DNA from 2 places in the Streptomyces sp. 3214.6 genome. Region 2 is predicted to be linked to the other one. Evidence: riboswitches for the same ligand, from Rfam matches in the RefSeq annotation. Region 2 holds a riboswitch; the other holds the start of a gene.
The links. A riboswitch is a leader RNA that binds a small molecule or an ion and turns the genes downstream of it on or off. The one in region 2 is predicted to bind glycine.
Positions count from the first base shown of each region.

Region 1: it holds a riboswitch for glycine, as region 2 does, so the genes downstream of both, gcvP (aminomethyl-transferring glycine dehydrogenase) here and gcvT (glycine cleavage system aminomethyltransferase GcvT) in region 2, are expected to answer to the same signal.

Region 1 covers NZ_LT670819.1:8,235,643-8,250,909, forward strand. Annotated here, with positions in the region: rRNA gene B5557_RS37205 (23S ribosomal RNA) at 1-135, shown strand, start outside; rRNA gene rrf (5S ribosomal RNA) at 229-345, shown strand; gene B5557_RS37215 (CDP-alcohol phosphatidyltransferase family protein) at 455-1,063, shown strand; gene B5557_RS37220 (mannose-1-phosphate guanyltransferase) at 1,177-3,672, shown strand; gene B5557_RS37225 (DUF881 domain-containing protein) at 3,838-4,674, shown strand; gene B5557_RS37230 (small basic family protein) at 4,671-5,003, shown strand; gene B5557_RS37235 (DUF881 domain-containing protein) at 5,009-5,842, shown strand; gene B5557_RS37240 (FHA domain-containing protein) at 5,925-6,809, shown strand; gene ftsR (transcriptional regulator FtsR) at 6,852-7,589, shown strand; gene B5557_RS37250 (bifunctional nuclease family protein) at 7,674-8,147, shown strand; gene B5557_RS37255 (MerR family transcriptional regulator) at 8,392-9,075, shown strand; gene B5557_RS37260 (DNA polymerase IV) at 9,145-10,557, shown strand; gene B5557_RS37265 (nucleotidyltransferase domain-containing protein) at 10,678-11,076, shown strand; gene B5557_RS37270 (PRC-barrel domain-containing protein) at 11,082-11,453, opposite strand; glycine riboswitch at 11,566-11,661, shown strand; gene gcvP (aminomethyl-transferring glycine dehydrogenase) at 11,844-14,729, shown strand; gene B5557_RS37280 (TOBE domain-containing protein) at 15,024-15,267, opposite strand, start outside.
Region 2 covers NZ_LT670819.1:3,007,832-3,023,098, reverse strand. Annotated here, with positions in the region: gene B5557_RS13435 (enolase C-terminal domain-like protein) at 1-509, shown strand, start outside; gene B5557_RS13430 (sugar ABC transporter substrate-binding protein) at 616-1,659, shown strand; gene B5557_RS13425 (sugar ABC transporter ATP-binding protein) at 1,656-3,191, shown strand; gene B5557_RS13420 (ABC transporter permease) at 3,184-4,215, shown strand; gene B5557_RS13415 (SpoIIE family protein phosphatase) at 4,340-6,796, shown strand; gene B5557_RS13410 (L-serine ammonia-lyase) at 6,897-8,264, opposite strand; gene glyA (serine hydroxymethyltransferase) at 8,361-9,623, opposite strand; gene gcvH (glycine cleavage system protein GcvH) at 9,638-10,015, opposite strand; gene gcvT (glycine cleavage system aminomethyltransferase GcvT) at 10,128-11,249, opposite strand; glycine riboswitch at 11,298-11,426, opposite strand; glycine riboswitch at 11,427-11,527, opposite strand; gene B5557_RS13390 (AAA family ATPase) at 11,705-12,421, shown strand; gene B5557_RS13385 (enhanced serine sensitivity protein SseB) at 12,469-13,275, shown strand; gene B5557_RS13380 (enhanced serine sensitivity protein SseB C-terminal domain-containing protein) at 13,492-14,247, shown strand; gene B5557_RS13375 (ABC transporter permease) at 14,605-15,267, shown strand, end outside.

The DNA.
Region 1 (15,267 bases), 5.2 Mb from region 2:
GCCTGCTTCGAGATGAGTGTTCCCACCTCCTTGAGAGGGTAAGGCTCCCAGTAGACGACTGGGTTGATAGGCCGGATGTGGAAGCCCAGTAATGGGTGAAGCTGACTGGTACTAATAGGCCGAGGGCTTGTCCTCAGTTGCTCGCGTCCACTGTGTTGGTTCTGAAACCACGAACGGCCCCATGCCCATGGTCACGGGTGTGGTGCGGCTGAAACAGTTTCATAGTGTTTCGGTGGTCATAGCGTGAGGGAAACGCCCGGTTACATTTCGAACCCGGAAGCTAAGCCTTACAGCGCCGATGGTACTGCAGGGGGGACCCTGTGGGAGAGTAGGACACCGCCGAACTCCTTTTAGAGCTCTGGCTCTTGGGCATACAGCCCAAGAGCCAGAGCTTTTTTGCGTTGGGGTATGGTCAGGGGGCATCGTTGGCTCATTTTCTACTGGAGGCCCCCGGGTGGAGGTCCAGGAGACCCGTGTCCAGACAAACCGGGTGCTCACCATCCCGAACATCCTCAGCATGGCGCGTCTCGTCGGCGTGCCCGTGTTCCTGTGGCTGATCCTCCGACCTGAGTTCGGAGGCCCGCAGAGCGACGGCTGGGCCCTTCTCGTGCTGGCTTTCAGTGGGGTCAGTGACTATCTGGACGGCAAGCTCGCGCGGCGCTGGAACCAGATCAGCAGCCTCGGCCGGCTCCTCGACCCCGCTGCGGACCGGCTCTACATTCTCTCGACTTTGGTCGGTCTCACCTGGCGGGACATTCTTCCTCTCTGGTTGACAGCTGTACTTCTTGCGCGCGAGCTGGTTCTGCTGGTGATGGTGGGCATCCTCAGACGTCACGGGTATCCCCCGCCGCAGGTGAACTTCCTGGGGAAGGCGGCCACCTTCAACCTCATGTACGCCTTCCCGCTGCTTCTGCTCAGTGACGGAAGTGGATGGCTGGCGTCACTCGCTGCTATTTTCGGATGGGCGTTCGCCGGATGGGGTACAACGCTCTACTGGTGGGCAGGAGTCCTCTACGTGGTTCAGGTCCGCCGCCTCGTTCGTGCGGACGCCCTGGCCGACTGACCTCGCCGATCGGCAGCAGCAGTGGCTCGATGGCCCGCGGCGGGAAAGTGCGGGACAATCTGGACGGGTGAAGTCGGCTAGACCGTCGTCTCTTTTAGGAGGACGCTTCCGACATGAAGGCCGTCGTGATGGCCGGAGGCGAAGGCACACGCCTTCGCCCTATGACCTCAAGCATGCCCAAGCCGCTCCTGCCGGTGGCCAACCGGCCGATCATGGAGCACGTTCTGAGGCTGCTCAAAAGGCATGGGCTCAACGAGACCGTCGTAACAGTCCAGTTCCTGGCGTCTCTGGTCAAGAACTACTTCGGTGACGGCGAGGAGCTCGGAATGGAGCTCAGCTATGCCAACGAGGAGAAGCCACTCGGTACCGCCGGAAGCGTCAAGAACGCAGAGGAGGCGTTGAAGGACGACGCCTTCCTCGTCATCTCCGGCGATGCCCTCACGGACTTCGACCTCACCGAGCTGATCAACTTCCACAAGGAAAAGGGTGCGCTCGTCACCGTCTGTCTGACGCGTGTGCCCAATCCGCTGGAATTCGGCATCACCATTGTCGACGAAGAAGGCAAGGTCGAGCGTTTCCTGGAGAAACCGACATGGGGCCAGGTCTTCTCGGACACCGTGAACACGGGTATCTACGTCATGGAGCCCGAAGTCTTCGACTACGTCGAGGCCGATGTTCCCGTCGACTGGTCCGGTGATGTCTTCCCGCAGCTGATGAAGGAAGGCAAGCCGGTCTACGGCTTTATCGCCGAGGGCTACTGGGAGGACGTCGGCACACACGAGAGCTACGTGAAGGCCCAGGCCGACGTGCTTGAGGGCAAGGTGGACGTCGAGCTCGACGGGTTCGAGATCTCGCCCGGCGTGTGGGTGGCCGAGGGCGCCGAAGTACACCCCGACGCCGTACTCCGGGGGCCCCTGTACATCGGGGACTACGCGAAGGTCGAAGCCGGCGCCGAAATCCGCGAGCACACGGTCGTCGGATCCAACGTCGTCGTGAAGAGCGGGGCGTTCCTGCACAAGGCCGTCGTGCACGACAACGTGTACGTCGGGCAGCACAGTAATCTGCGAGGCTGTGTCGTCGGGAAAAACACCGACATCATGCGGGCGGCCCGGATCGAGGACGGCGCCGTCATCGGCGACGAATGCCTGATCGGTGAAGAATCGATCGTGCAGGGCAATGTGCGGGTCTATCCCTTCAAGACCATCGAAGCCGGTGCGTTCGTCAACACATCGGTGATCTGGGAGTCGCGGGGGCAGGCGCACCTCTTCGGCGCCCGCGGGGTTTCCGGAATCCTGAACGTCGAGATCACGCCCGAGCTGGCCGTGCGTCTCGCCGGGGCCTACGCCACGACCCTCAAGAAGGGATCGACGGTCACCACGGCCCGGGACCACTCCCGTGGCGCCCGTGCGCTGAAGCGGGCGGTCATCTCCGCGCTCCAGGCCAGCGCCATCGACGTACGCGACCTGGAGAACGTACCGCTGCCCGTGGCGCGGCAGCAGACCGCGCGGGGGAGTGCCGGCGGGATCATGATCCGGACCTCGCCCGGGGTTCCGGACTCCGTGGACATCATGTTCTTCGACGGGCAGGGCGCCGACCTGTCGCAGGGCAGTCAGCGGAAGCTGGACCGGGTGTTCGCGCGGCAGGAGTACCGGCGGGCGTTCCCCGGGGAGATCGGGGACCTGTACTTCCCGGCCAGCGTCTTCGACTCGTACACCGGGTCGCTGCTACGGAACGTGGACACGACCGGGATCACCGAATCCGGGCTCAAGGTCGTCGTGGACGCCTCGAACGGCAGCGCCGGGCTGGTGCTGCCGAGCCTGCTGGGGAAGCTCGGGGTGGACTCGCTGACCATCAACCCCGGCCTGAACGAGGCCAGACCGACGGAGACGGGCGACCAGCGGCGCTCCGGGCTCGTGCGGCTCGGGGAGATCGTGGCCTCGTCGCGGGCCGCGTTCGGCGTGCGGTTCGACCCGGTGGGTGAGCGGCTCTCCCTCGTTGACGAGAAGGGCCGCATCATCGAGGACGACCGTGCGCTCCTCGTGCTGCTCGACCTGGTGGCCGCCGAGCGGCGCAGCGGGCGGGTGGCCCTGCCGGTCACCACCACGAGGATCGCCGAGCAGGTGGCGGCGTATCACGGGACGCAGGTCGAGTGGACGACGACGTCGCCCGACGACCTCACGCGGGTCGGGCAGGACGAGACGACCATCTTCGGCGGAGACGGCAAGGGCGGCTTCATCGTCCCGGAGTTCAGCAGCGTCTTCGACGGTACGGCGGCTTTCGTGCGGCTGATCGGGCTGGTGGCGCGGACACAGCTCACCCTCAGCCAGATCGATGCGCGGATCCCGCGGGCGCACGTCCTGAAGCGGGATCTGGCGACCCCGTGGGCCGTCAAGGGTCTGGTGATGCGGCGGGTTGTCGAAGCGGCCGGAGATCGCTTCGTGGACACCACCGATGGTGTACGGGTGGTGGAGACGGACGGGCGTTGGGTGATGGTGCTGCCCGACCCGGCCGAGGCCGTCACCCATCTGTGGGCGGAGGGTCCGGACGACGCGTCTGCGCAGGCCCTGCTCGACGAGTGGTCGTCGGTCGTGGACAGCGCCGGACGCTGAACCACGCGCACACGCGCGTGCCGGACACGTGCCCCCAAGGGGCTGGTCCGGCACGCCGGTGGGGCCATTCGGAGGTACCGGGCGCGACGTGCGACGATGTGCGGCATGCCGCAGCAGCCCCCCGTTCGGAGCACACCCGCGCGCGCGTCGCGTCCGGACGCGTCCATGTCGCTGCTCACCAACGTCATGGACCACAGCCTCGACGACGGGTATGCCGAGGCCGCCGCCCGTAAGCGGGCCGAAGGCGCGGGCGGCCTGCCCAAGACGGTGCGGGCGAAGCTCGGTCTCGCCGCGGGGCTGGTGCTCGCGGCCCTCGTGGTCACCGTCGGGGCGGCGCAGGCGCGGGTCGCGGCTCCGGTCGTCGCCAAGGAGCGCGACGAACTGATCGATCGCATCGACCGCGAGACCAAGGCTGCCGACAAGCTCGAGAGCACCGTCGACAAGCTGCGCGACGACGTGAGCGCCCGGCAGCAGAAGGCGCTCAAGCAGAGCGGGGGCAGTGACCGGGCGGACTTGGTGGGCATCCTGTCGGGCGCCGTCGAGGTGCACGGTCCGGGCGTCAGGCTGGTCGTGGACGACGCCAAGGAGGCCACCACGGGCGGTGACGGTGACCCGCGCGAGACCTCCGGTTTCTCCGACACCGGGCGGGTCCGGGACCGTGACATGCAGCGTGTGGTGAACGGGCTGTGGGCGTCGGGCGCCGAGGCCGTCTCCATCAACGGACAGCGGCTGACGGCGCTGTCGGCGATCAGGGCCGCGGGGGAGGCGATACTGGTCGACAACAAGCCGCTGGTGCCGCCGTACACGGTGCTCGCTGTGGGGGACGGGAAAAATCTCAGTACCCGGTTCCAGAACAGCGCCGACGGGCTGTATCTCAACGCCCTGCAGGAGAACTACGGCATCCGGACGGCCATCTCTGTGGCGAACGACATCCGGCTGCCCGCCGCACCAAGTGTGATCGTACGTACAGCACAGCCGAGAACTGAGAAGGACGCATCGTGATCGCCGTACTGGGCCTCGTCGTGGGAGTCGTGGCCGGCCTGTTGGTCCAGCCAGAGGTTCCGGCAGCCGTCGTGCCGTATCTGCCGATCGCCGTGGTGGCGGCGCTGGACGCCGTGTTCGGCGGGCTGCGCGCCATGCTCGACGGCATCTTCGACGACAAGGTGTTCGTGGTGTCGTTCCTGTCGAACGTGGTCGTGGCCGCCCTGATCGTGTTCCTGGGTGACGAGTTGGGTGTGGGGTCGCAGCTGTCCACGGGTGTCGTGGTCGTCCTCGGCATCCGGATCTTCTCCAATGCCGCGGCGATCCGTCGGCACGTCTTCCGGGCGTGAGGCCAATGAGCGAGCAGGATGAGGCGCCCGGGAACAGGCTGCGCAAGGAGTTGCCCGACGAGGTGCCCGTGACGTCGTCCGAGGACGGTGCGGCCGAGAAGCCGGCCGAGCCCGTGCTGACCGGCCGGCAGCGGCTGGTTCAGGGGCTGTGGCCGCCGCGGGTGTCGCGGGCCCAACTCATCGTGGCGCTGCTGCTGTTCGGCCTCGGTTTCGGCCTTGCGGTCCAGGTCGCCTCCAACAGCGACAGCGGCAACGCTCTGCGCGGTGCGCGGCAGGAAGATCTTGTACGCATCCTCGATGAACTCGACGACCGCAGTCAGCGTCTTGAGGACGAGAAGCAGGGACTCGAGAAGCAGCAGCAGGAGCTGGAGAACAGCTCCGACCAGGCCGAGGAGGCCCGGAAGCAGACGGTCGAGAAGGAGAGGCAACTCGGCATTCTGGCGGGCACGGTGGCTGCGCAGGGGCCCGGCATCACGATGACCATCGAGGACACGAAGGGGACGGTCAAGGCCGACATGTTGCTCGACGCGATCCAGGAGCTGCGCGCGGCCGGGGCCGAGGCGATCCAGGTGAACGGTGTACGGGTCGTCGCCGGCACGTACCTGACGGATTCCGGCAAGAGCGTGAGCGTCGACGGGAACAAGATCAACGCGCCCTTTCGTTTCAAGGTCATCGGCAACCCGCAGGACCTCGAGCCGGCGCTGAACATCCCTGGAGGCGTGGTGCAGACTCTTGAGAAGGAGCAGGCCACCGTGACCGTCGAGCGGTCGGACAAGATCGTCGTGGACGCCTTGCGAGCAGCGAAGCAGCCTGACTACGCTCGGTCGTCGGTCCAGTGAACCGGTGGTGCATGGGGGCCGTCCGGCAGGGGCATGAGGTTGCGGGGGGTCGACGCACTGATCGGGTGGTGCGTGGTGGAAACTGTCTGGTGGACATGGACGTTGTGAAGGTGTCCGGGTCGGCCGGTGTATTCAGTCAGGGTTCGTCCTGCCCCACGGGCGGGTCTGTTTCGGTCAAGGGGAATCGCCCGTGAAGTTGTTTGCGAAGTTGTTCGGCAAGAGCGCGCGAGAGGGCAGCGACAACGCGACCGCTCGTCATCGCGCACAGCCTGACGCAGAGGGTCAGCGGCCGCTGTTCAGGGACCAGGTGGGTGGTCCGGGCGGCGACATTTCCGGAGGTCAGGGTGCGGCGTCTGTTGACCCTGCGCAGTCCGGCGGCATAGGTTTCGGCCAACCGTCAACCTCAAGTGCGGGTGGAGGGTTTTCCCCTATGTCGGCCCTGGTGTGTACGAGGTGCGGTAACCGCAACGCGGAGAACAGCCGCTTCTGCTCCAATTGCGGCGCTCCGTTGCGTCCCGGGCTGACGCCCGAGCGCGCGTCGGAGACGACCTCCACCATCTCCATTTCCGGTCTTGAGGCCTACGACGCCGAGGCCACCGGTCAGACGCAGTTGCCCGCGCTGTCTCCCGAGGCACAGGCCGCGGTCGACGCGCTGCCGCTGGGTTCCGCGTTGCTGGTCGTGCGCCGCGGTCCGAACTCGGGCAGCCGCTTCCTGCTGGACGGCGACCTGACGACGGCCGGCCGTCACCCGCAGAGCGACATCTTCCTCGACGACGTGACGGTCTCTCGTCGCCATGTGGAGTTCCGGCGCAACCCGGACGGCACGTTCCGGGTTGCGGACGTCGGCAGTCTGAACGGCACGTATGTCAACCGGGAGCGGATCGACGAGGTCGCTCTGTCGAACGGTGACGAGGTGCAGATCGGCAAGTACCGGCTGGTCTTCTACGCGAGCCAGCGGGGCTACTGACCTTCCCCCGGACACCGTCCGGGGGGACCCCAGGGAAGGTCCATGCTTCGAACACCGAGGGGCGGTGCCGGCCACGGCGCCGCCGCCGCGGACGGTGGTCCGATGAGCATCGGCACCGTGTTGAACGCGCTGCGTGACGAGTTTCCCGAGGTCACCATCTCCAAGATCCGTTTCCTGGAGTCGGAAGGGCTCGTCGAGCCGCAGCGGACCCCGTCGGGGTACCGCAAGTTCAGCGCGGAGGACCTCGAGCGCCTCGGTCACGTACTGAGGATGCAGCGGGATCACTATCTGCCGCTCAAGGTCATCCGTGAGCATCTGGACGCCATGGAGCGCGGTGAGGCCGTGCCGTTGCCGTCCGTCGGCCGGCAGCGGGACGGCGAGGCGGTGCTGGAGCCCTCGGAGGGTCCCACCGTCGCCCGGATCGGCCGGTCCGAGCTGCTGGCGGCTGCCGGAATCGGTGAGCCGGAGCTCGCGGAGTGGGAGTCGTACGGGCTCGTCGTGCCCTTGGAGGACGGGGTCTACGACGCCGAGGCGGCCACGGTGGCCGCGCTCGTGGCGGAGCTGGGCAGGTTCGGGATCGAGCCTCGGCATCTGCGTGTGATGAAGGCTGCGGCCGATCGTGAGGCCGGGCTCGTGGACCAGGTGGTGGCTCCGCTCAGGCGTCACCGCAATCCGCAGACCAGGGCCCATGCGGAGGCCCGTACGAAGGAACTCGCGGGGCTCACGGTGCGGCTGCATGCTGCGCTGGTGCAGACCGCGCTCGGGGTGCGGCTGCCCTGAGCGGGCGGTTTCGCCCAGGGGGGATCGGTCACCCGTTCCCGGCCCGACTACCCAAACGTCCCGGGCACGGCCTAGGGTTGCTGTGTGAACGAGCTCGATGTCGTAGGTGTCCGGGTCGAGATGCCCTCCAACCAACCGATCGTGCTGCTGCGCGAAGTGGGAGGCGACCGTTACCTTCCCATCTGGATCGGACCGGGGGAGGCGACGGCCATCGCCTTCGCCCAGCAGGGCATGGCCCCCGCGCGACCGCTGACCCACGACCTGTTCAAGGACGTGCTGGAGGCCGTCGGCCAGGAGCTCACCGAGGTGCGCATCACGGATCTGCGCGAGGGCGTCTTCTATGCGGAGCTGGTCTTCGCCAGCGGGGTCGAGGTGAGCGCGCGGCCGTCCGACGCCATAGCGCTGGCGCTGCGTACGGGGACGCCGATCTATGGCAGTGACACGGTGCTCGACGACGCGGGGATCGCCATCCCGGACGAGCAGGAGGACGAGGTGGAGAAGTTCCGCGAGTTCCTCGACCAGATCTCGCCCGAGGACTTCGGCACCAGCAACCAGTAGTCGGCACACAGGCGTGACACGGGCGTCCCGTACGGGGCGCCCGTCCTGTTCACGGCAAATGCCGGCGGCGAGTGAGAGCGTCCTACGGCTCGTTCTCGGCGCATTCGGCTAGCCTTTCCCCGCGGTGGGGTACGGGAAACCACTCCTAGGGTGATTATCACTCGGCGTGCCGAGTGTGGCGATCGTTGACGCACCCCTGGTGACTGCCTACCGTCGAGAAGGCAGGTCAAGGACGGAGGTCGGCGTGAGAAGCAGCGGCGACGGTACGGCTGGGGGTGCCCCCGGACTCGGTGTCGGGGGGAGCGGTCCGTACCCTCCCCCAAGCTCTCAGCTGCGCTCGGGCAGGGGGTATCCCCCGCACGGCAGCGCGGCCGATCACGCCCCTCATCGACCGGCGGCCGTGCCGAGCAGCGGAGGGGCGACATCCATGGCGTCCGAGCAGATCGGCTATCGCGGCCCGACGGCCTGTGCGGCCGCGGGCATCACCTATCGGCAACTGGACTACTGGGCCCGCACCGGGCTCGTCGAGCCGAGTGTGCGGCCCGCCCACGGGTCGGGTACGCAGCGGCTGTACAGCTTCCGGGACGTTGTCGTCCTGAAGATCGTCAAGCGTTTCCTCGACACCGGGGTGTCGCTGCAGAACATCCGCACCGCCGTCCAGCATCTGCGGGAGCGCGGGTTCAGCGACCTGGAGCGCATGACGCTGATGAGCGACGGCGCCACGGTCTACGAATGCACCTCTCCGGACGAGGTGCACGCGCTGCTCCAGGGCGGTCAGGGGATCTTCGGGATCGCGGTGGGCGTGGTGTGGCGGGACGTCGAGAGCGCACTGTCGCAGTTGCACGGTGAGCGGGTCGACACCGGTGAGACGCTCGTCGGGCACAACCCGGCGGACGAGCTGGCACGTAGGCGCAACCGGGCGGTCTGAGGCTCGTCGCGCGACGTGAGGGGCGGCTGTACGACCTCATTGTCAGTGGTGTGGTGCAGCATCGGACATGTGAGAAACGCGCCCACGATCCTGCACCTCGACATGGATGCCTTCTTCGCGCAGGCGGAGCAGGCGTCCAAGCCGAGTCTGCGCGGGAAAGCCGTGGTCGTGGGCGGTCTGGGGCCCCGCGGAGTGGTCGCGACCGCCTCGTACGAGGCGCGGGTCTTCGGGGTGCACTCGGCGATGCCCATGGCCCAGGCGCGCAGGCTGGCTCCCAACGCCGCCTATCTCGCTCCGCGCTTCGCGTTCTACCGGTCGATCAGCGACCAGGTCATGGAGCTGCTCGGGGCGCTGTCGCCGCTGGTGGAGCCGTTGAGTCTGGACGAGGCCTTCGTGGACCTGGAGGCCGGGGAAGCGGCCTGGGACAGCGAGTCGGCGCGACTGGCGGGCATCAGGCTGCGCGCGGACATCCGGGCGGTCACCGGGCTCACGGGTTCGGTGGGTCTGGCCTCCTGCAAGATGCTCGCGAAGATCGCCTCGGAGCAGGCGAAACCCGACGGTCTCGTGCTGATCGAGCCGGGCACCGAGCGGGCGCTGCTCGGGCCCATGTCGGTGCGGACCCTGCCGGGGGTCGGCCCGGCGACCGGCGACCATCTCAGGCGGGCCGGGATCACCACGGTCGACGAGATCGCCGAGGCCGGTGAGGACGAGTTGGTTCGGCTTCTGGGCAAGGCCCATGGGCATGCCCTGTACGCCATGGCGCTGGCGCATGACGACCGGCCCGTGGTGGCCGAGCGGGAGACCAAGTCGGTGTCGGTCGAGGACACGTACGACGTGGACATCCACGATCGGGTCCGGGTCGAGCTGGAGGTGCAGCGGCTGGCGGACCGGTGTGTGCGGCGGCTGCGGGGGGCGGGTCTGTCGGGGCGGACCATCGTGCTGAAGGTGCGGCGGTACGACTTCTCCACGCTCACCCGGTCCGAGACCCTGCGCGGTCCCACGGACGAGCCGGCGGTGATCCGGGAGGCGGCGGCCCGGTTGCTGGAGTCCGTGGACACGACGGGCGGGGTGCGGCTGCTCGGTGTGGGCGTCAGCGGGCTGGCGGACTTCACGCAGGAGGACCTGTTCGCACAGGCGGCGGAGGAGCGGGCGGAAGGGCCCGAGGAGGAACTCGCGGACGAGCCCGTCGGCGAGGAGCCGGTGCCGGTCGAGCACCAGTGGCGGCCGGGACACGACGTGCGGCATGCCGAACTCGGCCACGGGTGGGTGCAGGGCAGTGGGCTGGGCCGGGTCACGGTGCGCTTCGAGACGCCCGAGTCGGAGCCGGGCCGGGTGCGGACGTTCCGGACCGACGACCCGGAGCTGGAGCCGGCGGATCCGCTGCCACTGGTGCGGCGAATACCTGACGAGGACGGCCGGACCGGGAACTCTCGGCGAGACGAATCAGTTACACAGAGTGAAGCGGCTCGCGGTGTGGGGTGAGTCGGAGGGGTGGCGGTGTCCTGAGAGGTGGCGCCGGTAGAGGAGGGTGAAAGCCGGATGAAATTGCACGGAGGTCGGGTCGTGGACGCGGGTGGGGTGTCGCCGGAGCGTGAGGCGGAGATGCGGCAGGTGGTGGATCGGGTCGCCCGCTGGTCCGTAAACCGGAGCGACGTGGTCGGGCTGCTCCTCGTCGGGTCATGTGCGCGTGGTGCCGCGCGTCCCGATTCGGACGTCGATCTCGTGCTGTTGTCGACGGCCGCTGACCGGTACGGTGCCGACGACGCGTGGGCGGGTGAGCTGTCCCTGGGGGAGCTGGTCCGTGTGCGGGAATGGGGGCCCATCACCGAATGGCGGTATGTCACCGCTTCCGGTCTGGAAGTGGAGGTGGGCGTCGGTTCTCCCGGCTGGGCGCGGGCCGATCCGGTCGACGACGGCACGCGGAACGTCGTGACGGACGGCGCCCGGCCGCTGTACGACCCTACCGGGATCCTCCGGGAGCTGATACAGGCCTGTGCCTGAGGGGCTCAACTCTCGTCCGTGCCCGCGAGCCGGCCGAAGTCGTGGTCGGGGAGCGGAGGCGGGGCGGCCACGTCGAGGCCGTAGTGGTGGTAGAGCTGGAGTTCCTGTTCCGGAGAGAGATGGCGGCCCACGCCGAAGTCCGGGGCGTCCTTGATCAGAGCCCGGTCGAAGGGAATGTGCAGGGTGCCCTCGACCAGCTCGCTGGGCTCCAGAGGGACGAAGGCGTCGCGGGAGAACAGACCGGTGCGTATGGCCGCCCACTCCGGCACTCCGGTGGCGTCGTCGAGGTAGACCTCGTCGACGGTGCCGATCTTGGTGCCGTTGCGGTCGAATGCCTTGCGGCCGATCAGGTTGCGCGGATCGATGTCGGTCTGCACGGGCCCTCCACATGGTCGCAACTCATCCGTAAGCACTACAAAAGAGCACTTTGGGACGGGCGGCCACTCGAGAGGGTGGCGTTGACCTCGCTGGTAGTCTGACAACGGCTGCTGACCCCGTGCGGGAGAGTCCTCCGGACACCATCGGAGGCGCCGAAGGAGCAAATCCTCCCCGGAATCTCTCAGGCTCACGTACCGCACGGACGAGGTCACTCTGGAAAGCAGGGCGGGTGCCGACGGCGTCGACGGCGTCCGCTCTCACCGACGGTGAAAGCCGGCTGTCCTCGGGCGGCCGGTGAAGCTCTCAGGTTGAGATGACAGAGGGGGAGGCCGTCCGGGTACCCGCGCCGTGGTGACCCTCGAAGGTCGTCAGACCAGGAGGCCTCAGAAATGACCGCCGATCGCATTCCGCTCTCCGAACTCGAACAGGGAATCCCCTTCGAGCAGCGCCACATCGGGCCCGACCTCGAGGCGCGGGCCAAGATGCTCGCGCAGGTCGGCTACGGCTCGCTCGACGAGCTCACCGCCGTCGCCGTCCCGGATGTGATCAAAAACGCCGACACTCTGGACCTGCCGGGCGCGCGCACCGAGGCCGAGGTGCTGGCCGAACTGCGCTCGCTGGCCGACCGCAACCAGGTTCTCGACTCGATGATCGGGCTCGGGTACTACGGGACGTTCACGCCGCCCGTCATCCTGCGCAACGTCATGGAGAACCCGGCCTGGTACACGGCCTACACGCCGTACCAGCCGGAGATCTCGCAGGGTCGGCTCGAGGCGCTGCTGAACTTCCAGACCATGGTCGCCGAGCTGACCGGGCTGCCCACCTCCGGTGCGTCGCTGCTCGACGAGGGCACGGCCGCCGCCGAGGCCATGGCGCTGTCCCGGCGGATGGGGAAGAACAAGAAGGGCCTCTTCCTCATCGACGCGGACGTGCTGCCGCAGACCATCGCCGTGATCGAGACCCGGGCCGAGCCGACCGGCGTGGAGGTCGTCGTCGCGGACCTGAGCGACGGCATTCCGGCGGAGCTCGCCGGGCGCGAGATCAACGGCGTGCTCGTGCAGTACCCCGGAGCCTCCGGTGCGGTGCGTGACCTCAAGGCGATCGTCGACGAGGCACACGGGCTCGGCGCGCTCGTCACGGTGGCCGCGGATCTGCTCGCGCTGACGCTGCTGAAGTCGCCCGGTGAGCTGGGGGTGGACATCGCGGTCGGCACGACGCAGCGGTTCGGGGTGCCGATGGGCTTCGGCGGGCCGCACGCCGGCTACATGGCCGTCCACGAGAAGTTCGCGCGCAGCCTGCCCGGGCGGCTCGTGGGCGTGTCCGTCGACGCGGACGGGCACAAGGCCTACCGGCTCGCACTGCAGACGCGTGAGCAGCACATCCGGCGTGAGAAGGCCACGAGCAACATCTGCACGGCGCAGGTGCTGCTGGCGGTGATGGCGGGCATGTACGCCGTCTACCACGGGCCGGAGGGGCTGCGGGCGATCGCCCTGCGCACCCACCGGTACGCGGCGATCCTCGCCGCCGGGCTCGAGGCCGGCGGAGTCGAGGTCGTGCACGGGTCTTACTTCGACACACTGACCGTGCGGGTGCCGGCGAAGGCCGCCGAGGTCGTCGCCGCCGCGCGGAAGCAGGGGGTCAACCTGCACCTCGTCGACGCCGACCAGGTGTCGATCGCCTGCGACGAGACGACCGGGCGGGCGCAGGTGGCGGCGGTCTGGGCCGCCTTCGGCGTGGACGGCGACATCGAGTCGCTCGACACGGCCACCGCCGACGCCCTGCCCGCCGGGCTGCTGCGGTCCGACGCGATTCTGACCCACCCTGTCTTCCACCGGCACCGCTCCGAGACCGCGATGCTGCGCTATCTGCGCAGGCTCGCCGACCGGGACTACGCGCTGGACCGGGGCATGATCCCGCTGGGCTCCTGCACCATGAAGCTCAACGCGACCACCGAGATGGAGCCGGTCACCTGGCCCGAGTTCGGGCAGTTGCACCCCTTCGCGCCGGCCGAGCAGGCGGAGGGCTACCTCACACTCATCCGTGAGCTGGAGCAGCGGCTCGCCGAGGTCACCGGGTACGACAAGGTGTCCCTGCAGCCGAACGCCGGGTCGCAGGGGGAGCTGGCGGGGCTGCTCGCCGTCCGCGGGTACCACCGGGGCAACGGGGACGAGCAGCGGACGGTCTGCCTGATCCCGTCCTCCGCACACGGCACGAACGCGGCCAGTGCCGTCATGGCGGGCATGAAGGTCGTCGTCGTGAAGACCGCCGAGGACGGCGAGATCGACGTCGAGGACCTGCGGGCGAAGATCGAACAGCACCGGGACGAGCTGGCGGTGCTGATGATCACCTACCCGTCCACGCACGGCGTCTTCGAGGAGCACGTCGCGGACATCTGCGCGCAGGTGCACGAGGCGGGCGGGCAGGTGTACGTCGACGGCGCCAACCTCAACGCGCTCGTCGGGCTCGCCAAGCCGGGGCACTTCGGCGGGGACGTCTCGCACCTGAACCTGCACAAGACGTTCTGCATCCCGCACGGCGGTGGCGGCCCGGGGGTCGGGCCGGTCGCCGTACGGTCGCATCTGGCGCCGTATCTGCCGAACCACCCGCTGCAGCCCGCCGCCGGGCCGGAGACGGGTGTGGGGCCGATCTCGGCGGCTCCCTGGGGCTCTGCCGGGATCCTGCCGATCTCCTGGGCCTATGTGCGGCTCATGGGCGGCGAGGGGCTCAAGCGGGCCACGCAGGTCGCGGTGCTCAGCGCCAACTACATCGCCAAGCGGCTGGAGCCGCACTATCCGGTGCTCTACACCGGCCCGGGCGGGCTGGTCGCGCACGAGTGCATCATCGACCTGCGGCCGCTGACCAAGGCGACCGGGGTGAGCGTCGACGACGTCGCCAAGCGGCTCATCGACTACGGATTCCACGCGCCGACGATGTCGTTCCCGGTGGCCGGGACGCTGATGATCGAGCCGACCGAGTCCGAGGACCTCATCGAGCTGGACCGTTTCTGCGAGGCGATGATCGCCATTCGCGCGGAGATCGAGAAGGTCGGGGCCGGCGAGTGGCCGGCCGAGGACAACCCGCTTCGGGGCGCCCCGCACACCGCGGCCGCGCTCGGCGGGGAGTGGGTGCACGCGTACACGCGTGAGGAGGCCGTCTTCCCGGCCGGGGTCTCCGCCGCCGACAAGTACTGGCCGCCGGTTCGCCGGATCGACCAGGCCTTCGGCGACCGGAACCTGGTCTGCTCGTGCCCCCCGCTGGACGCGTACGAGGACTGAGCGGGCGAGGCGCTGCTCGGCTGGGGTTGCCCAGCCGAGTCGCCGTCCTTGCCGATGATCGGGGCACCTCCCGGTGACCGGGCAGGGCCGGTCCGGGGCGGCTGCGGTCGGGGGTGCGCGGGGCACGGCGGTGATCCCGACTCTTCTGCGCGCTGCGGAGTCGCTCAGGTCCCGGCCCGCGAGCCGGACGTGTTCGGCCCGCTCACGGGCCAGGGTCTCGCGGCGCTGAGCCAGGAGTCCGTCGCACCTCTAGCGACGCGCCCCCCACGGCGTTCTGTGCCGTGGGCGGTGACTCTAGTCGGTGGCCAGGGACACCTCGGTCGCCTTGATCAGCGCGATGACGTCGGAGCCCACGAAGAGACCGAGGTCGGTGGCCGCGTCCTTGGTGATCGCCGCGGTGAGTTCGCCGCCCGCCACGGTGATCTTCACCGCGGCCATGGCGCTGCCGATCACGAGACCGGTGATCGTGCCGGGGAGCCGGTTGCGGATCGAGAGGCCGTCGACCGGGCCGGTGGCCAGCGAGACCTCCGTCGACTTC
Region 2 (15,267 bases):
CGACCAGCCCGGACGAGATTCTCGGTCTCGCGGCGATCCGCCGGGAGGTGGCGCCGGTGCGGGTGGCGACGGGCGAACATGTGCACAACCGGGTGGTGTTCAAGCAACTGCTCCAGGCGGACGCGATCGACTTCCTGCAGTTGGACGCCTGCCGGGTCGGGGGAGTCAACGAGAACCTGGCGATCCTCCTGCTCGCGGCCAAGTTCGGGATCCCGGTGTGCCCGCACGCGGGCGGGGTGGGCCTGTGCGAGCTGGTGCAGCATCTGGCGATGTTCGACTATCTGGCGGTCTCCGGCACCCTCCAGGACCGGGTCATCGAGTATGTGGATCATCTGCACGAGCACTTCCTCGACCCGGTGGTGATCGTCCGGGGGCGGTACGCGGCCCCGACCGCCCCCGGCTTCAGCTCGGCGATGCGGCCCGAGTCGCTCGCCGCGTACGCGTTCCCCGGCGGCGCCGCCTGGCAGGCCCCGTACGACGCGCCCCCGGCTGCGGGCGCCCCGGCATGAACGCCGGGGAGGAATTCCAGGGCCGGCCGCGGTCCTCACCGAAGGGGCGTGCGGACCCCTTCCACTGAGATGACCGACCACCGACCACTCACTCGGAGCCGAGCACATGAAGCGACGCATCGCCGCTGTCGGAACAGCCCTCGCACTCTGCTGCGGGCCGGCCGTCACCGCCTGCGGTGGGGGCACGAGCAACACCACCGGCACCGCTTCGGGCAAGGTCGGGGTGGTCCTGCCGCTGCTCACCTCACCGTTCTGGGAGTCGTACAACTCCTACATCCCGGGGCAGGCCGCCGCGCAGAACGTCCGCTTGCTTCAGACGGTGAACTCCAACTCCGATCCGAGCAAACAGATCAGCGACATCCAGAATCTGCTCGCCCAGAACGCGAAGGGCCTGGTCGTCTCGCCGCTGGACTCCGCGGCGATCGTCGCCGGGCTGAACGCCGCGCAGCGCAAGGGCGTGCCGGTGGTCGCCGTCGATGTGGCGCCGGACAAGGGCAAGGTCGCGATGGTGGTCAGGGCCGACAACCGTGCCTACGGGGAGAAGGCCTGCCGGCAGCTCGGCGACGAGGTGAAGTCGGGCAAGGTCGTACAGATCCAGGGCGATCTGGCGTCGGTCAACGGGCGGGACCGGTCCGAGGCGTTCAGCGCGTGCATCCAAAAGAACTACCGAGGCATCAAGGTGCTGGACATTCCCGCCGCCTGGAACGCGGAGAAGGCGGCGGCAGGCCTGGAGGCGCTGTACACCGCCAACCCCGACGTCAAGGGCATCTACCTACAGGCGGGCGGCGTGTATCTGGCCCCCACGCTGAGCACGCTGCGACGGCACAACGCGCTGGTGGCGGCCGGTGATCCCAGGCACATCGTGATCGTCTCGAATGACGGCATCCCGCAGGAGCTGGACGCGATCCGCAAGGGCCTGATCGACGCGACCGTCTCCCAACCGACCGACCTGTACGCCAAATACGGCATCTTCTACATCAAGCGGGCGATGGAGGGGCAGACCTTCCACCCGGGCCCGACCGGCCACGACAGCACCATCGTCCGGCTGCCCAGCGGAATCCTGGAGGACCAGCTCCCGGCACCCCTGGTGACCAAGAGCAACGTCGATGATCCGTCCCTGTGGGGCAACCAGATCGGCAAGAGCTCGTGACCGAACCCCGCGCCGACGGCGCCGGCCGCCGCGCGGTGGCCGAGGCCCACGGGATCCGTAAGCGCTACGGGCCCACCGTTGCCCTGGACGACGTGCGGATCGCCGTCCGGGCCGGTGAGTCGCACGCCCTGGTCGGCCGTAACGGGGCCGGTAAGTCGACCCTGGTGGCCATCCTGACCGGACTGCAGCGGCCGGACCGCGGTGTTGTCCTGTTCGACGGTGTACCCGCCCCCGGCCCGGCGGACCGTGAGGCGTGGCAGCGGCGGGTCGCCTGCGTGTACCAGCAGTCGACGATCATCCGTGATCTCACTGTCGCGGAGAACCTGTACGTCAACCGGCAACCCACGGTGCGCGGCCAGGTGATCAGCTGGCGGCGGATGCGCTCGGCGGCCCGCGACCTGCTGGACGAATGGGGAGTGGAGGTCGACGAGAACGTGCCGGCCGGCGGGCTCACCGTCGGGGACGCCAAATTGGTGGAGATCGCACGGTCGATCTCGCGCGGAACCCGGTTCATCATTCTGGACGAGCCGACCGCTCAGCTGGACAGCCGGGCGATCGACCGCCTGTTCACCCATGTTCGGCGGTTGCAGCGGGCCGGGATCACCTTTCTCTACATCTCCCATCATCTGGAGGAGGTCTACGCCGTCTGCCAGGTCGTCACCGTCCTGCGGGACGCCCGCTGGATCACCACGGCGCCCGTGGGCGAGCTGGGCAGGACCGAACTCATCCAGGCGATGACCGGAGAGCGGGGCGCGGGTGCGGTCCCCGGCGCCGGCCGCGTCCGGTCGCGGTCGGCGGACGCGCCCGTGGCCGTACGGGTGCACCGGCTGAACGGCCCGCATTTCACCGACGTCAGCTTCACCGTCCGGTCCGGCGAGACAGTGGGGCTGACCGGGCTCGCGGGCTCCGGGAGCCATCAGGTCGCCGAGGCGCTGGCCGGGCTGTACCGGCCCGACAGCGGGCTGATCGAGATTCTCGGCCGTCCGACGCGGCCCGGCAGCGTCGCCTCGGCGCTCGCGGCGGGCGTGGGCTGTGTGCCGCGCGACCGGCACCACGAAGGACTGGTACCGGAGCTGTCGGTGGCCGAGAACGCCTCCATGACCATCATGGACCGGCTGGGGCGGCTGGGCGTGATCTCGCGCCGGGCCCGGGACGCCTTCGCCCGGCGGACGATCACCGCTCTCGACATCACCACGGCCGGCCCGGACCAGCCGGTCAAGGACTTGTCGGGCGGCAATCAGCAGAAGGTCGTCATGGGCCGGGCGCTGGCCACCGACCCGGCGGTACTCGTGCTCATCAATCCGACGGCGGGTGTCGACGTGAGATCCAAGCGGGCGCTGCTGTCGGTCGTCGACCGAGCCAGGGCCGCGGGACGCGCGGCGCTCGTCGTCTCGGACGAGCTGGCGGACCTGCGCACCTGCGACCGCGTCCTGGTGATGTTCAACGGCGCCCTCGCCGCCGAGTACGGCGTCGGCTGGACCGACGAGGAACTGGTGGCCTCGGTCGAAGGGGTCGGCACCGACCATGAATGACACCGCGCCGAACGGCCCGGGGCCCGGTGGGCCGGACAGCGCGGTCCGCCACCCCGGCCGCGCGATCGCCCTGGGCCGGATCCGCGACCTGGCGCTGCTGCCCGCGGTGGTGCTGCTGCTGGTCATCGGTGCGGTCAGCAACGACAGCTTCCTCGACCGGGACAACCTGCTCAATGTGCTCAGCGCCTCCTCGGCGCTCGGACTGCTGGTGCTCGCCGAGGCGATGATCCTGATCAGCGGCAAGATGGACCTCTCGCTGGAGTCGATCGCGGGGCTCGCCCCGGCCCTCGGCTTCATGGCCGTGATCCCGGCCGCCTCGGCGGGTTTCGGCAGCGAGCTGCCCACCTGGTTCGGCCTGCTGATCATTCCGCTCACCGGGGCGCTGATCGGGGCCGTGAACGGTCTGCTGATCGTCAAGCTCCAGCTCAACGGCTTCATCGTGACCCTGGCGATGAACATCGTGCTGCGCGGGGTCCTGGTCGGCATGGTGTCCGGCAAGACGTTGTTCGACGCCCCCGCCGCGTTCTTCGCCCTCGGGTCCGACAACTGGCTCGGCGTCCCCGTCTCCGTGTGGGCGACCGGTGCCGCTTTCGCTGTCGCCGGGTGGGCGCTGCGCTACCACCGGCTGGGACGCGCGGTGTACGCGGTGGGCGGCAACGTCTCCGCCGCGCGGGCGGCGGGCATCCGCGTCGACCGGGTGGCCTGGGGCGTTCTGGTCATCGGCGGGACGCTGGCCGCGCTGGCCGGTCTGGTGATCGCCGGACGGGTCGGGGCGATCAACGCCAATCAGGGACAGGGCCTGATCTTCACCGTGTTCGCGGCCGCCGTCATCGGCGGCATCAGCCTGAACGGCGGCAAGGGATCCCTGGCCGGGGCGTTGCTCGGGGTGCTGCTGCTGGGCATGCTGGAGAACCTGCTCACCCTGGCGCAGGTGTCGTCCTTCTGGATCCAGGCCATCTACGGCGCGATCATCCTGGTGGCGCTGATGATCGCCCGGCTCACCACCGGCGAGGGCCAGGAGTAGGGGGCCAGGAGAAGGACGGGGGCCAGGAGCAGGGCGAGGTCCGGGAGCGGTCCGAGAGGGGGGCAGCGCCGGGTGGTACGCACTAGAATGTCCCATATGCCATCCGCCAGATGGGACGGCTGTCATGATGTTCCCCAAGGAGGTAGCACCGGACGGAACGCATGGACCGTTCGAGACGGCGAATGTGGCTGCTGCGGTGATCGACGCGAAGGGCACGGTCATCGGGTGGACGGAGGCCGCTGAGCGGCTCCTGGGATACGGCGCGGCGGAGATCCTCGACCGCTCCGCCGTCACTTTGCTGGCGGAGCCCGAAGACGCGTCACGGGCGGCCGAGGTCGCCGAAGAGTGCGGGATCCGGGAGAGCTGGGGCGGTCTGGTGGGCGCCCGGCACCGTGACGGCCGCCGTCTTGAGGTCGGGCTGCGGGTGACCGCGATGTCCGACACCAACGACCGCAAGGCCTGGCTCGTATCGGCGATCGACGTGTCGAAGGCACCGACCTGGGCGGTCAGCTGGGAGGTGCTGGAAGGCTTCCTCACCCGCTCCCCGCTCGGCATGGCCGTGCTCAGCCCGGACCTGCGGTATGTGTGGATGAACGACACCCTGGAGCGCTACGGCGGTGTGCCGCGCGCCGAGCGGCTCGGACGCCGCATGTCGGACTCGTTGCCGGGCCTGAACACCGACGCGCTCGAAGCGCAGATGCGACGGGTGCTGGAGACCGGCGTGCCGGTCATCGACTACGAGTACCGGGGCTGGACCTGGGCGGATCCGCACCAGGAACACGCCTACTCCACCTCCTTCTTTCGGCTCGACGACCCGGACGGCAAAACGCTGGGCGTGTGCTACATGGGCATGGACGTCACCGACAGATGGCGGGCCCGGGAGCGCCTCGCCCTGCTCAGCGAGGCCAGCGCCCGTATCGGGGGCACGCTGAACGTGATGCGGACCGCCCAGGAACTGGCCGACTTCTCGGTGCCGAGGCTCGCCGACTTCGTGACCGTCGATCTGCTGGAAGCGGTGCTGCACGGCGACGAACCCGGTTCGGGGCCGGCCGACAGCGCGGTACGGCGGGCCGGTCAGCAGTCGATCCACGAGGGCTGCCCGGAGTCGGTGATCGCCACCGGAGACACGATCGACGCACCCAAGTCCTCGCCGTACTTCGAGAGCATGGTCAATGGCACCGCGGTGCTGGAACCGTTCCTGGACCCGGCCACCGCCCCGTGGATCGCGAAGGACCCGGCGCGGGCCAGGAGCATCGCGGAGTTCGGCATGCACTCGGTGATGTGGGTGCCGCTGTCCGCGCGCGGCACCGTGCTGGGGGTGGCGACCTTCGTCCGTATGGAGCATCCACAGCCGTTCGAGGAGGACGACCTGCTGCTCGCCGAGGAGCTGGTCAGCCGGGCCGCGGTGTGGGTGGAGAACGCCCGCCGCTACACCCGTGAGCACGCTGCGGCGCTGGCCCTGCAGCGCAGTCTGCTCCCGCAGGGGCTGAACGGCGGGGCCGCCATGGAGGTGGCCTCGCGCTATCTGCCGGCCGATGTACGGGAAGGGGTGGGCGGCGACTGGTTCGATGTCATCCAGCTCTCCGGCGCCCGGGTCGCCCTGGTCGTCGGTGATGTCGTCGGGCACGGCCTCAACGCCGCGGCGACCATGGGCAGGCTGCGTACCGCCGTCCAGACGCTCGCTGACATGGACCTGCCGCCCGATGAGCTGCTGGCCCACCTGGACGACCTGGTGATCCGTCTGACGGAGGAGAAGGGCGGCGACGACGAGCCCATCGCCACCGCCGTACTGGGCGCCACCTGCCTCTACGCCGTCTACGATCCGGTCACCCAGCTGTGCACCATGGCGCGGGCCGGACATCCGCCGCCCGCCGTGGTCACCCCCGGCGGCAAGGTCACCTTTCCGGCCCTTCCGGCGGGCCCTCCGCTGGGCCTCGGCTCGTTGCCCTTCGAGTCCGCCGAGATCTCTCTCCCCGAGGGAAGCCTGATCGGCCTCTACACCGATGGCCTCATCGAGACGAGTGGCCAGGACATCGACGTCGGGCTGTCCCGCCTCAGCGATGTGCTCGCGCACTCCGGCCTGACGCCGGAGGAGCTCTGCTCGGCGGTCGTGGACAATCTGCTGACCGGTCCGCAGACCGACGACGTCGCGCTGCTTCTGGCCCGGCCGCATGCGCTGGGCGCCGACCGGGTCGCCTCGTGGGACCTGCCGACGGATCCGGCGATCGTCGCGGGCGCCAGGGAGCTCGCCGTCCGCCAGCTCCTCGGATGGGGGCTGGACGACCTGGTGATGACCACGGAACTGGTGGTCAGCGAGCTGGTCACCAACGCCATCCGGCACGGCACCGGACCCATCAGGCTGCGCATGATCCGGCATGACAGGTTGATCTGCGAGGTGTCCGACGCCAGCAACACCTCGCCTCGCATGGGCCATGCGCGGACCACCGACGAGGGCGGCCGGGGGTTGTTCCTGGTCGCCCAGCTGACCCGCCGATGGGGCACGCGCTACACCCCCGCCGGAAAGATCATCTGGGCGGAGCAGGACCTCCCGGGGCCGGTGGGCCACCGGGGCGGGCGCTGACGCCCCGGGTGCCGAGAGCCCGGGGACCTTCCGCCGCGTGAGCGGGGGACGGCCCCGACAGCGCTGAAAGACACGAACGCGCCGGTCAGGGCCTGTTGCCTCAGCACTCGATGATGTTCACCGCCAGCCCGCCGCGGGCCGTCTCCTTGTACTTGACGCTCATGTCCGCGCCCGTGTCCTTCATGGTCTTGATGACCTTGTCCAGGGACACCTTGTGCGAGCCGTCGCCGCGCATGGCCATGCGGGCCGCCGTGACCGCCTTCACCGCGGCCATGCCGTTGCGCTCGATGCACGGGATCTGGACGAGGCCGCCGACGGGGTCGCAGGTCAGGCCGAGGTTGTGCTCCATGCCGATCTCGGCCGCGTTCTCGACCTGTTCGGGGGAACCGCCCAGCACCTCCGCCAGAGCACCCGCCGCCATGGAGCAGGCCGAGCCGACCTCACCCTGGCAGCCGACCTCGGCGCCGGAGATGGAGGCGTTCTCCTTGAAGAGCATGCCGATCGCCCCGGCGGCGAGCAGGAAGCGGACGACGCCGTCCTCGTCGGCGCCCGGCACGAAGTTGACGTAGTAGTGCAGGACCGCCGGGATGATGCCGGCCGCTCCGTTCGTGGGCGCCGTGACCACCCGTCCGCCGGCCGCGTTCTCCTCGTTCACCGCCATCGCGTACAGCGTGATCCACTCCATGGCGTGGGCCAACGGATCGCCCTCGGCGCGGAGTTGACGCGCCGTCATCGCGGCTCGGCGGCGCACGCGCAGGCCGCCCGGCAGGATGCCCTCGCGGGACATGCCCCGGGAGACGCAGCCCTGCATCACGCGCCAGATCTCCAGCAGCCCGGTCCGGATCTCGTCCTCGGTGCGCCAGGCGCGCTCGTTCTCCAGCATGAGCGACGAGATCGACAGGCCGGTCTCCTTCGCCAGGCGCAGCAGTTCGTCGCCGGTACGGAAGGGATACTTCAGGACCGTGTCGTCGAGTTTGATGCGGTCCTGCCCGACCGCTTCCTCGTCTACGACGAACCCGCCGCCGACCGAGTAGTACGTCTTGGTGAGCAGTTCCGCGCCCGAGGCGTCGTACGCCCACAGCGTCATGCCGTTCGCGTGGTACGGCAGGGCCTTGCGGCGGTGCAGGACCAGGTCGTCGTCGAAGGAGAAGGGGATCTCGTGCGAGCCCAGCAGCCGCAGCCGGCCGGACTCCTTGATCTGCTCCACCCTGTCGTCCGCCCCCTCCACGTCCACCGTGCGCGGCGAGGAGCCCTCCAGGCCGAGCAGGACCGCCTTCGGGGTGCCGTGACCGTGACCGGTCGCGCCGAGCGAGCCGTACAGCTCGCCGCGGACCGACGCGACGGCGTCCAGCAGGCCCTCGTTGCGCAGTCGCCGCGCGAACATGCGGGCCGCGCGCATCGGGCCGACCGTGTGGGAGCTGGACGGGCCGATGCCGATCGAGAACAGGTCGAAGACCGAGATGGCCACGGGGACTCCTCAAGGCAAGGGGTGGTGCAGAAAGGTTTTCGCCGGGTGCCCCGCCCACCCGTCTACGAGTGTGCGGGGCTGCCGGGCAAACAGGAACTACTTGTTCAGAACGGGGTACAGCGGGTGCTTCTCGGCCAGGGCGACGACCCGGGCCTTGAGCGCCTGCGCGTCGTAGGACGGCTTGAGCGCCTGCGCGATGACGTCCGCGACCTCCGCGAAGTCCTCGGCGGTGAAGCCGCGGGTGGCGAGGGCCGGGGTGCCGATCCGCAGCCCCGACGTCACCATCGGAGGCCGCGGGTCGTTCGGGACCGCGTTGCGGTTGACGGTGATGCCGACCTCGTGGAGACGGTCCTCGGCCTGCTGCCCGTCCAGCTCGGACTCGCGCAGGTCGACCAGGATCAGGTGCACATCGGTGCCGCCGGACAGGACGTTCACGCCGGCCTCGCGGGCGTCCGGTGCCGTCAGCCGCTCGGCGAGGATCCGCGCGCCCTCGACCGTACGGCGCTGGCGCTCCTTGAACTCCTCCGAGGCCGCCACCTTGAAGGAGACCGCCTTCGCCGCGATCACATGCTCCAGGGGGCCGCCCTGGAAGCCCGGGAACACGGACGAGTTCAGCTTCTTCGCGAACGCCTGCCTCGCCAGGATGATCCCGCCGCGCGGGCCGCCCAGCGTCTTGTGCGTGGTGGACGTGACGACGTCCGCGAACTCCACCGGGTTGGGGTGCAGCCCGGCCGCGACCAGGCCCGCGAAGTGCGCCATGTCGACCCACAGATACGCCTCGACCTCGTCGGCGATGCGACGGAACTCCGCGAAGTCCAGCTGCCGCGGATACGCCGACCACCCGGCGATGATCACCTTCGGCCGGTGCTCCTTGGCGAGACGCTCGACCTCGGCCATGTCGACCAGACCGGCGTCGTCCACGTGGTAGGCGACCACGTTGAACTGCTTGCCGGAGAAGTTGAGCCGCATCCCGTGGGTGAGGTGGCCGCCGTGGGCGAGGTCCAGGCCGAGGATGGTGTCGCCGGGCTGGGCGAGGGCGAACAGGGCGGCCTGGTTGGCGGAGGCGCCCGAGTGCGGCTGGACGTTGGCGTACTCGGCGCCGAACAGGTCCTTGATCCGGTCGATGGCGATCTGCTCGGCGACGTCGACGTGCTCGCAGCCGCCGTAGTAGCGCCGGCCCGGATAGCCCTCGGCGTACTTGTTGGTCAGGACCGAGCCCTGCGCCTCCATGACCGCGAGCGGAGCGAAGTTCTCCGAGGCGATCATCTCGAGGGTGGACTGCTGGCGGCCCAGTTCGGCGTCGACGGCGGCGGCGATCTCCGGGTCGAGCTCGTGCAGGGGCGTGTTCAGGACGGACATGCGTCTACGACTCCTCAGCCGGTGGTGAAGGCGGTGTACTCGTCGGCCGACAGCAGCTCCTGCTGCTCGCCCGCGACGCGTACCTTGAACAGCCACCCGCCCTCGAAGGGGGCGGAGTTCACCAGCGACGGGTCGTCGGCGACATCCTGGTTGACCTCGACGACCTCGCCGTCGACCGGCGAGTAAAGCTCGCTGACCGACTTGGTCGACTCCAGCTCACCGCAGGACTCGCCCGCGGTCACCGTGGCACCGACCTCCGGGAGCTGGACGAACACCACGTCGCCGAGCGCGTTGGCCGCGTGCTCCGTGATGCCGACCGTCGAGACGCCGTCCTCGGCGCCCGACAGCCACTCGTGCTCCTTGCTGTAGCGCAGCTGCTGGGGGTTGCTCATGGCCTGAATTCTCCTGTACGCGGGTGGGTGCTGATGAAGGGGGGACTGCTGGAACCGTGCGTGAGCAGCGGGAATGTGTGCGGTGTCACGCGCCCGGCCAGGCTCTTGGTCTCTACTTGTGGCGCTTGTAGAAGGGCAGCGCCACGACCTCGTACGGCTCGTGGGCGCCCCGGATGTCCACGCCGACGCCCGGGGTCCCCGGCGCCGCGTGGGCCGCGTCGACGTACGCCATCGCGATCGGCCTGCCGAGAGTGGGGGAGGGGGCGCCGGAGGTGACCTCGCCGATCACGGCGCCGCCCGCGACGACCGCGTACCCGGCGCGCGGGACGCGACGGCCCGCGGCGACCAGGCCGACGAGGACGCGCGGGGGCTGTTCCTGCGCCCGCGAGGCCGCCGCGGCGAGCGCCTCGCGCCCCACGAAGTCGCCGTCCTTGCCGAACTTGACCACCCGGCCCAGCCCGGCGTCGAACGGGGTGAGGGAGGTGCTCAGCTCGTGCCCGTACAGCGGCATGCCCGCCTCCAGACGCAGCGTGTCCCGGCAGGACAGGCCGCACGGGACCAGTCCGACGCCCTCGCCGGCCTTGGTCAGCGCCTGCCACAGCTCGACGGCGTGCTCCGGCTTCACGAACAGCTCGAAGCCGTCCTCGCCGGTGTAGCCGGTGCGCGCGATGAGCGCGGGGACGCCGGCGACGGTGCCGGGCAGACCGGCGTAGTACTTCAGGCCGTCGAGGTCGGCGTCCGTGAGGGAGGCCAGGATGCCGGGGGACTCCGGTCCCTGGACGGCGATCAGGGCGTAGGCGTCCCGGTCGTCACGGACCTCGGCGTCGAAGCCGGCGGAACGCTCCACGAGCGCGTCCAGCACGACCTGCGCGTTGGAGGCGTTGGCGACGACCATGAACTCCGCGTCGGCGAGCCGGTACACGATCAGGTCGTCGAGGATGCCGCCGTCCGCGCCGCAGATCATGGTGTAGCGGGCGCGGCCCACCCCCACGGCGGTGAGGTCGCCGACGAGCGCGAAGTTCAGCAGGGCGCCCGCCTGCGGACCGGTGACGGTGATCTCGCCCATGTGGGAGAGGTCGAACAGCCCGGCCTTCGTGCGGACGGCGTTGTGCTCGTCGCGCTCGGAGCCGTAGCGCAGGGGCATGTCCCAGCCGGCGAAGTCGGTCATGGTCGCGCCGAGCGAACGATGCAGCGCATCGAGCGCGGTGTGACGGAGTTCTTCGGTACTGCTCATCGGACGGTCGTCTCCCAAGGCATGACGGGCGAGGTGGTTCCTCCCCACTCCTCCCCATCTGTCATCGGAACCTGAGAGGTTCGCCATGACGGCCCGTTACGACGGGTCGGACATGGCTTGCACCTTGGGTGGGGCCGACCTCGTCGAGACAAGGGGCGGCCCGCTTTTCAGATGTGCCTCGCCCGCGCGGTAACGGGGACCTGAGAGATTCAAGGGAGGGACTTGCTCCTTCGGCGCCCCAGCGAAACTGCTGCTGAGGACTCTCCCGCGCGGATTCGAACGGCCGGTATGCAGTTGGCGCGGCCATCATTGCACGGCCCGCCCCGATCGCGGCAGGCCGCATCTGTAACCGGCCTGTGTCGGTACGCGCACGAAATCGCGAGGCGCCGCGCATTACCTTCTCTTTACGCTTGGCGGGGATGAGGACTACCTGACCCCAGGGGAGGACGATCACGGTGAACGAGGCGACCACGGCGAGGACCACGGCATTCGCGACCATCTCGGGGATCGCGCTGCCCGCGCAGCCCGGCGCCCAGGCCCGGGAGGCGTGCGGCCCGCAGCCCGAGCCAGTCGTCCGTGACCTGCGCGAGCGGGCCGGCCGCAGCCCGCACGGGCTGCTCTTCGGCCCCCGTGACCTGGTCGTGGTCACCGGGCTGCCCGGCAGCGGCAAGTCCACGCTCATGAAGCGGGCCGTGAGCGGCGTCCGCATCGACTCCCAGGACACCCGCGACCGCTGGGACGCCCGCGCGCCCCGCCTCCTGCCCTACGCCCTCTACCGCCCCCTCGTCCGCCTCGCCCACTACGCCGGACTGCGCCGGGCGCTGCGCGGCGGCAAGGGCGTCGTCGTGCACGACTGCGGCACGCAGGCCTGGGTGCGTGACTGGCTGGCCCGCGAGGCCCGCCGCCGCGGCGGCACCCTCCACCTGCTGCTGCTCGACGTCGGCGCGGACACGGCCCTGGAGGGCCAGCGCGAGCGCGGCCGGGGCGTCTCGCGGTACGCGTTCCTGCGCCACCGGCACGCCGCCGCCCGGCTGCTGCGCTCGGTGGAGAAGGGCCGGCTGCCCGAGGGCTGCGGCTCGGCGGTCCTGCTCGACCGCGACGCGGCCGACACGCTGCGCCGGATCGGATTCACAGGCTCTGAGGGCTCGGGCGGAACGCCCGGTACCCGCTAGCCTTTCAGCCACAGCAGAGTGAGCGGTTCTTAGCAGGCGGTAGGCAGATGGACTTCCCCCCGGCGGACTTCCCGACGGACTTCTCCGCGGACTTCCCGGCGCAGGCGCACCCCCATTCGCACGGCGGATGGCCCGGCAACGAGCTGGAGGAGGTGCTCTCCGTCTCCCTCGGCGTGCCGGGAGCCGGCGGCCGCATCGTGGAGGTGCTCGGCCGCAGCTTCGTCTGGGTGCCGCTGCCCAGCGGCGGCGGCCCGCACAGCGGCCCCCTCGACCTGCCCACCCTGGAGCTGGACGGCCAGGTGTACGTGCCGGTCTTCAGCTCCGAGGAGCAGTTCCGCCAGGTCGTCGGCTCGCACATGTCGTTCACGATCGCGCCCGCCGTGGAGTTCGCCCGCGGGCTGCCCCCGCAGGTCGGCATCATGGTGAACCCCGAGGGCGTGGTCGGCGTCCCGCTGCCGCCACCGGCCGTCGCCGAGCTGTGCCGGGCGGGCCGCACCCCGCTGGACGGCCCCGCGAGCGGCGGCCGCGTCCGCCTCTACGAGCCCGACTGGCAGGACGACCCGGTGGACTTCCTGGCCGCGGCCTCGGCGGAGTTCGAGTCCATAGGCGTGGTCCGCACGGCCCGCCGCTGCCTGGCCGCGATCGAGACGGCGGACCCGGTGATGTTCGTCGGCGTCGAACTCTCCCAGTGGGAGGGCGACCTGCGTGCACTCCCCCTGGAGGCCCTCGGCAGGGCCCTGGGCCGCACCTCGTCCCCCTGGCCGGTCAACCTGGTCCTCCTGGACGTCGCCCAGGACCCGGTGGGCGAATGGCTGAGGACCCGGGTAAGGCCCTTCTACACAAGGACCCACTGACAACTCCGTCGCAAGGGTTCACTGACAACTCCCTCAGGGGCAGCCGACTTGGGGGCGCGGGGAACTGCGCGATCAACCGCACACAACCCGCACCCGCCAACGCATCACAGGCCCCGAGCTCTTGGGCGCATAAGCTGGACCCCAACGCGGGGCAACTTCTCGAAGGGGCGATAAAAAGTGAGCGCTGGCACTGCCGCGACCGGCTCGGTCGAGCACATGCTGCGCCAGGTCACGCCCGGGCGCTACGACGCCTACGAGGCGCTCCTGCGCGCGCTCGCGACCCCCTCCTCCGGCCAGGTCTGGATGCTCCTGTGGCACGGCCAGGCCGGCTCCCCGGACGCCCAGTACGGAAACATGGAGGTCGAGGGCTACGGCTACGCGCCGTGCGTGACCTCCGCCCAGGAGCTCAGCGCGAGCGGCTGGAACAGGTCGTACGAGGTGGTCGACGGACTGGACGTGGCCCGCACCCTCTACCCCGACCACTACGGTCTCTGGCTGAATCCGCACGCTCCCGGCGGCGGCGTCGGCATCCCCTGGCTGGACCTGCGCAGGATCGCGACCGGCCTGGAGCGCCAGCCCGCAGGCCCGCTGCGGCTGTCCGAGCCCGGCATCGAGGTCCCGCAGTTCTATGCCCTGCTCGCGCAGAACGCCCACCGTACCCCGGTGGTCCGCGCGTTGCGCCGGGCCTGGGTACAGCCGGCGCTGGGCGCGCCCTACCTGGCCATCGGGCTCGACGTGTACGAGTCCTCGCCGCCGGCCGTGGACGCCGTACGGGCGATGATGCAGCAGTCCATCGGCGCGGTGCCGGACGGGCTGCCGGTGTCGACGGTGGCCATGACCGACGAGTACGACCCTGTCGTGATGTGGATGCGCGCCAACGCCCGGCCGTTCTACGACCGTGAGGCCCACGCTTCCGCCCCGGCCCAGGCGCCCGCGGGCGGTTACGGCTATCCGCCCACCGGACGCTACTGACCGCTGCCCGCCGATCTCCCCGTCGCCCCTCCTGTCGCCTTCACCCTTCCTTCCACTCCTGTTACGGGGTGGTTACCGGACGTCTTCGCGCGTAGATAGCGGCGATTAGTACCGGTTATGTCCGATCTGCCCCGACTAGTCCCCGTCCGGGGGGCGTTACCCGCCGTCCGGATAACGGAACCCCTCTACCCGGATCACGTTTACGCATCCATTCACGGCCAAGTCTGGCAACAGATCGCCAAAGCGTTGAAGACTCCCGCTCCAGGGGGCTTATCCCCTGCGTATTACGGACTGATCACGCCGCCACCGCGGCAAAGTGCGGGCCGGCTACCGCCGGTTGAGAGGGGTCCCTGCCAGATGACGGCACCATTGCACGAGCCGACCGCGGAAGCGGCCCCGAGCGCGGCCGAGGAAGCGGCGGTCGCCACCAGCGGCGCCAAGGCCGTTCAGGGCCGTTCCCTGGGCCGGATCGCCTGGGAGCGCCTCAAGCGGGACAAGCTGGCCCTCACGGGCGGCATCGTGGTGCTTTTCCTCGTCGTGATCGCGCTGCTCGCGCCGGTCATCACCGGGCTCCTGGACCAGGACCCGAACGAGTACCACGAGAACCTCATCGACCCGCTCTTCGGCACGCCCACGGGCTCCCTGGGCGGTGTCAGCGGCGACCACCTGCTCGGCGTCGAGCCGGTCAACGGCCGCGACATCTTCGCCCGCATCCTCTACGGTGCCCGGATCTCGCTGCTGGTCGGCTTCCTGTCCGCCGTGGTCGCCGTGATCCTCGGAACGGTGCTGGGCATCCTCGCCGGCTTCTTCGGCGGCTGGATCGACTCCCTGATCAGCCGGGTGATGGACGGTCTGCTGGCCTTCCCGCAGCTGCTGTTCATCATCGCGCTGGTCTCCGTCATGCCGAACCACATGCTGGGCCTCACCGGTTCCAGCGTGCGCGTCTTCGTGATGATCCTGGTCATCGGGTTCTTCGGCTGGCCCTACATCGGACGCGTGGTGCGCGGCCAGACGCTCTCG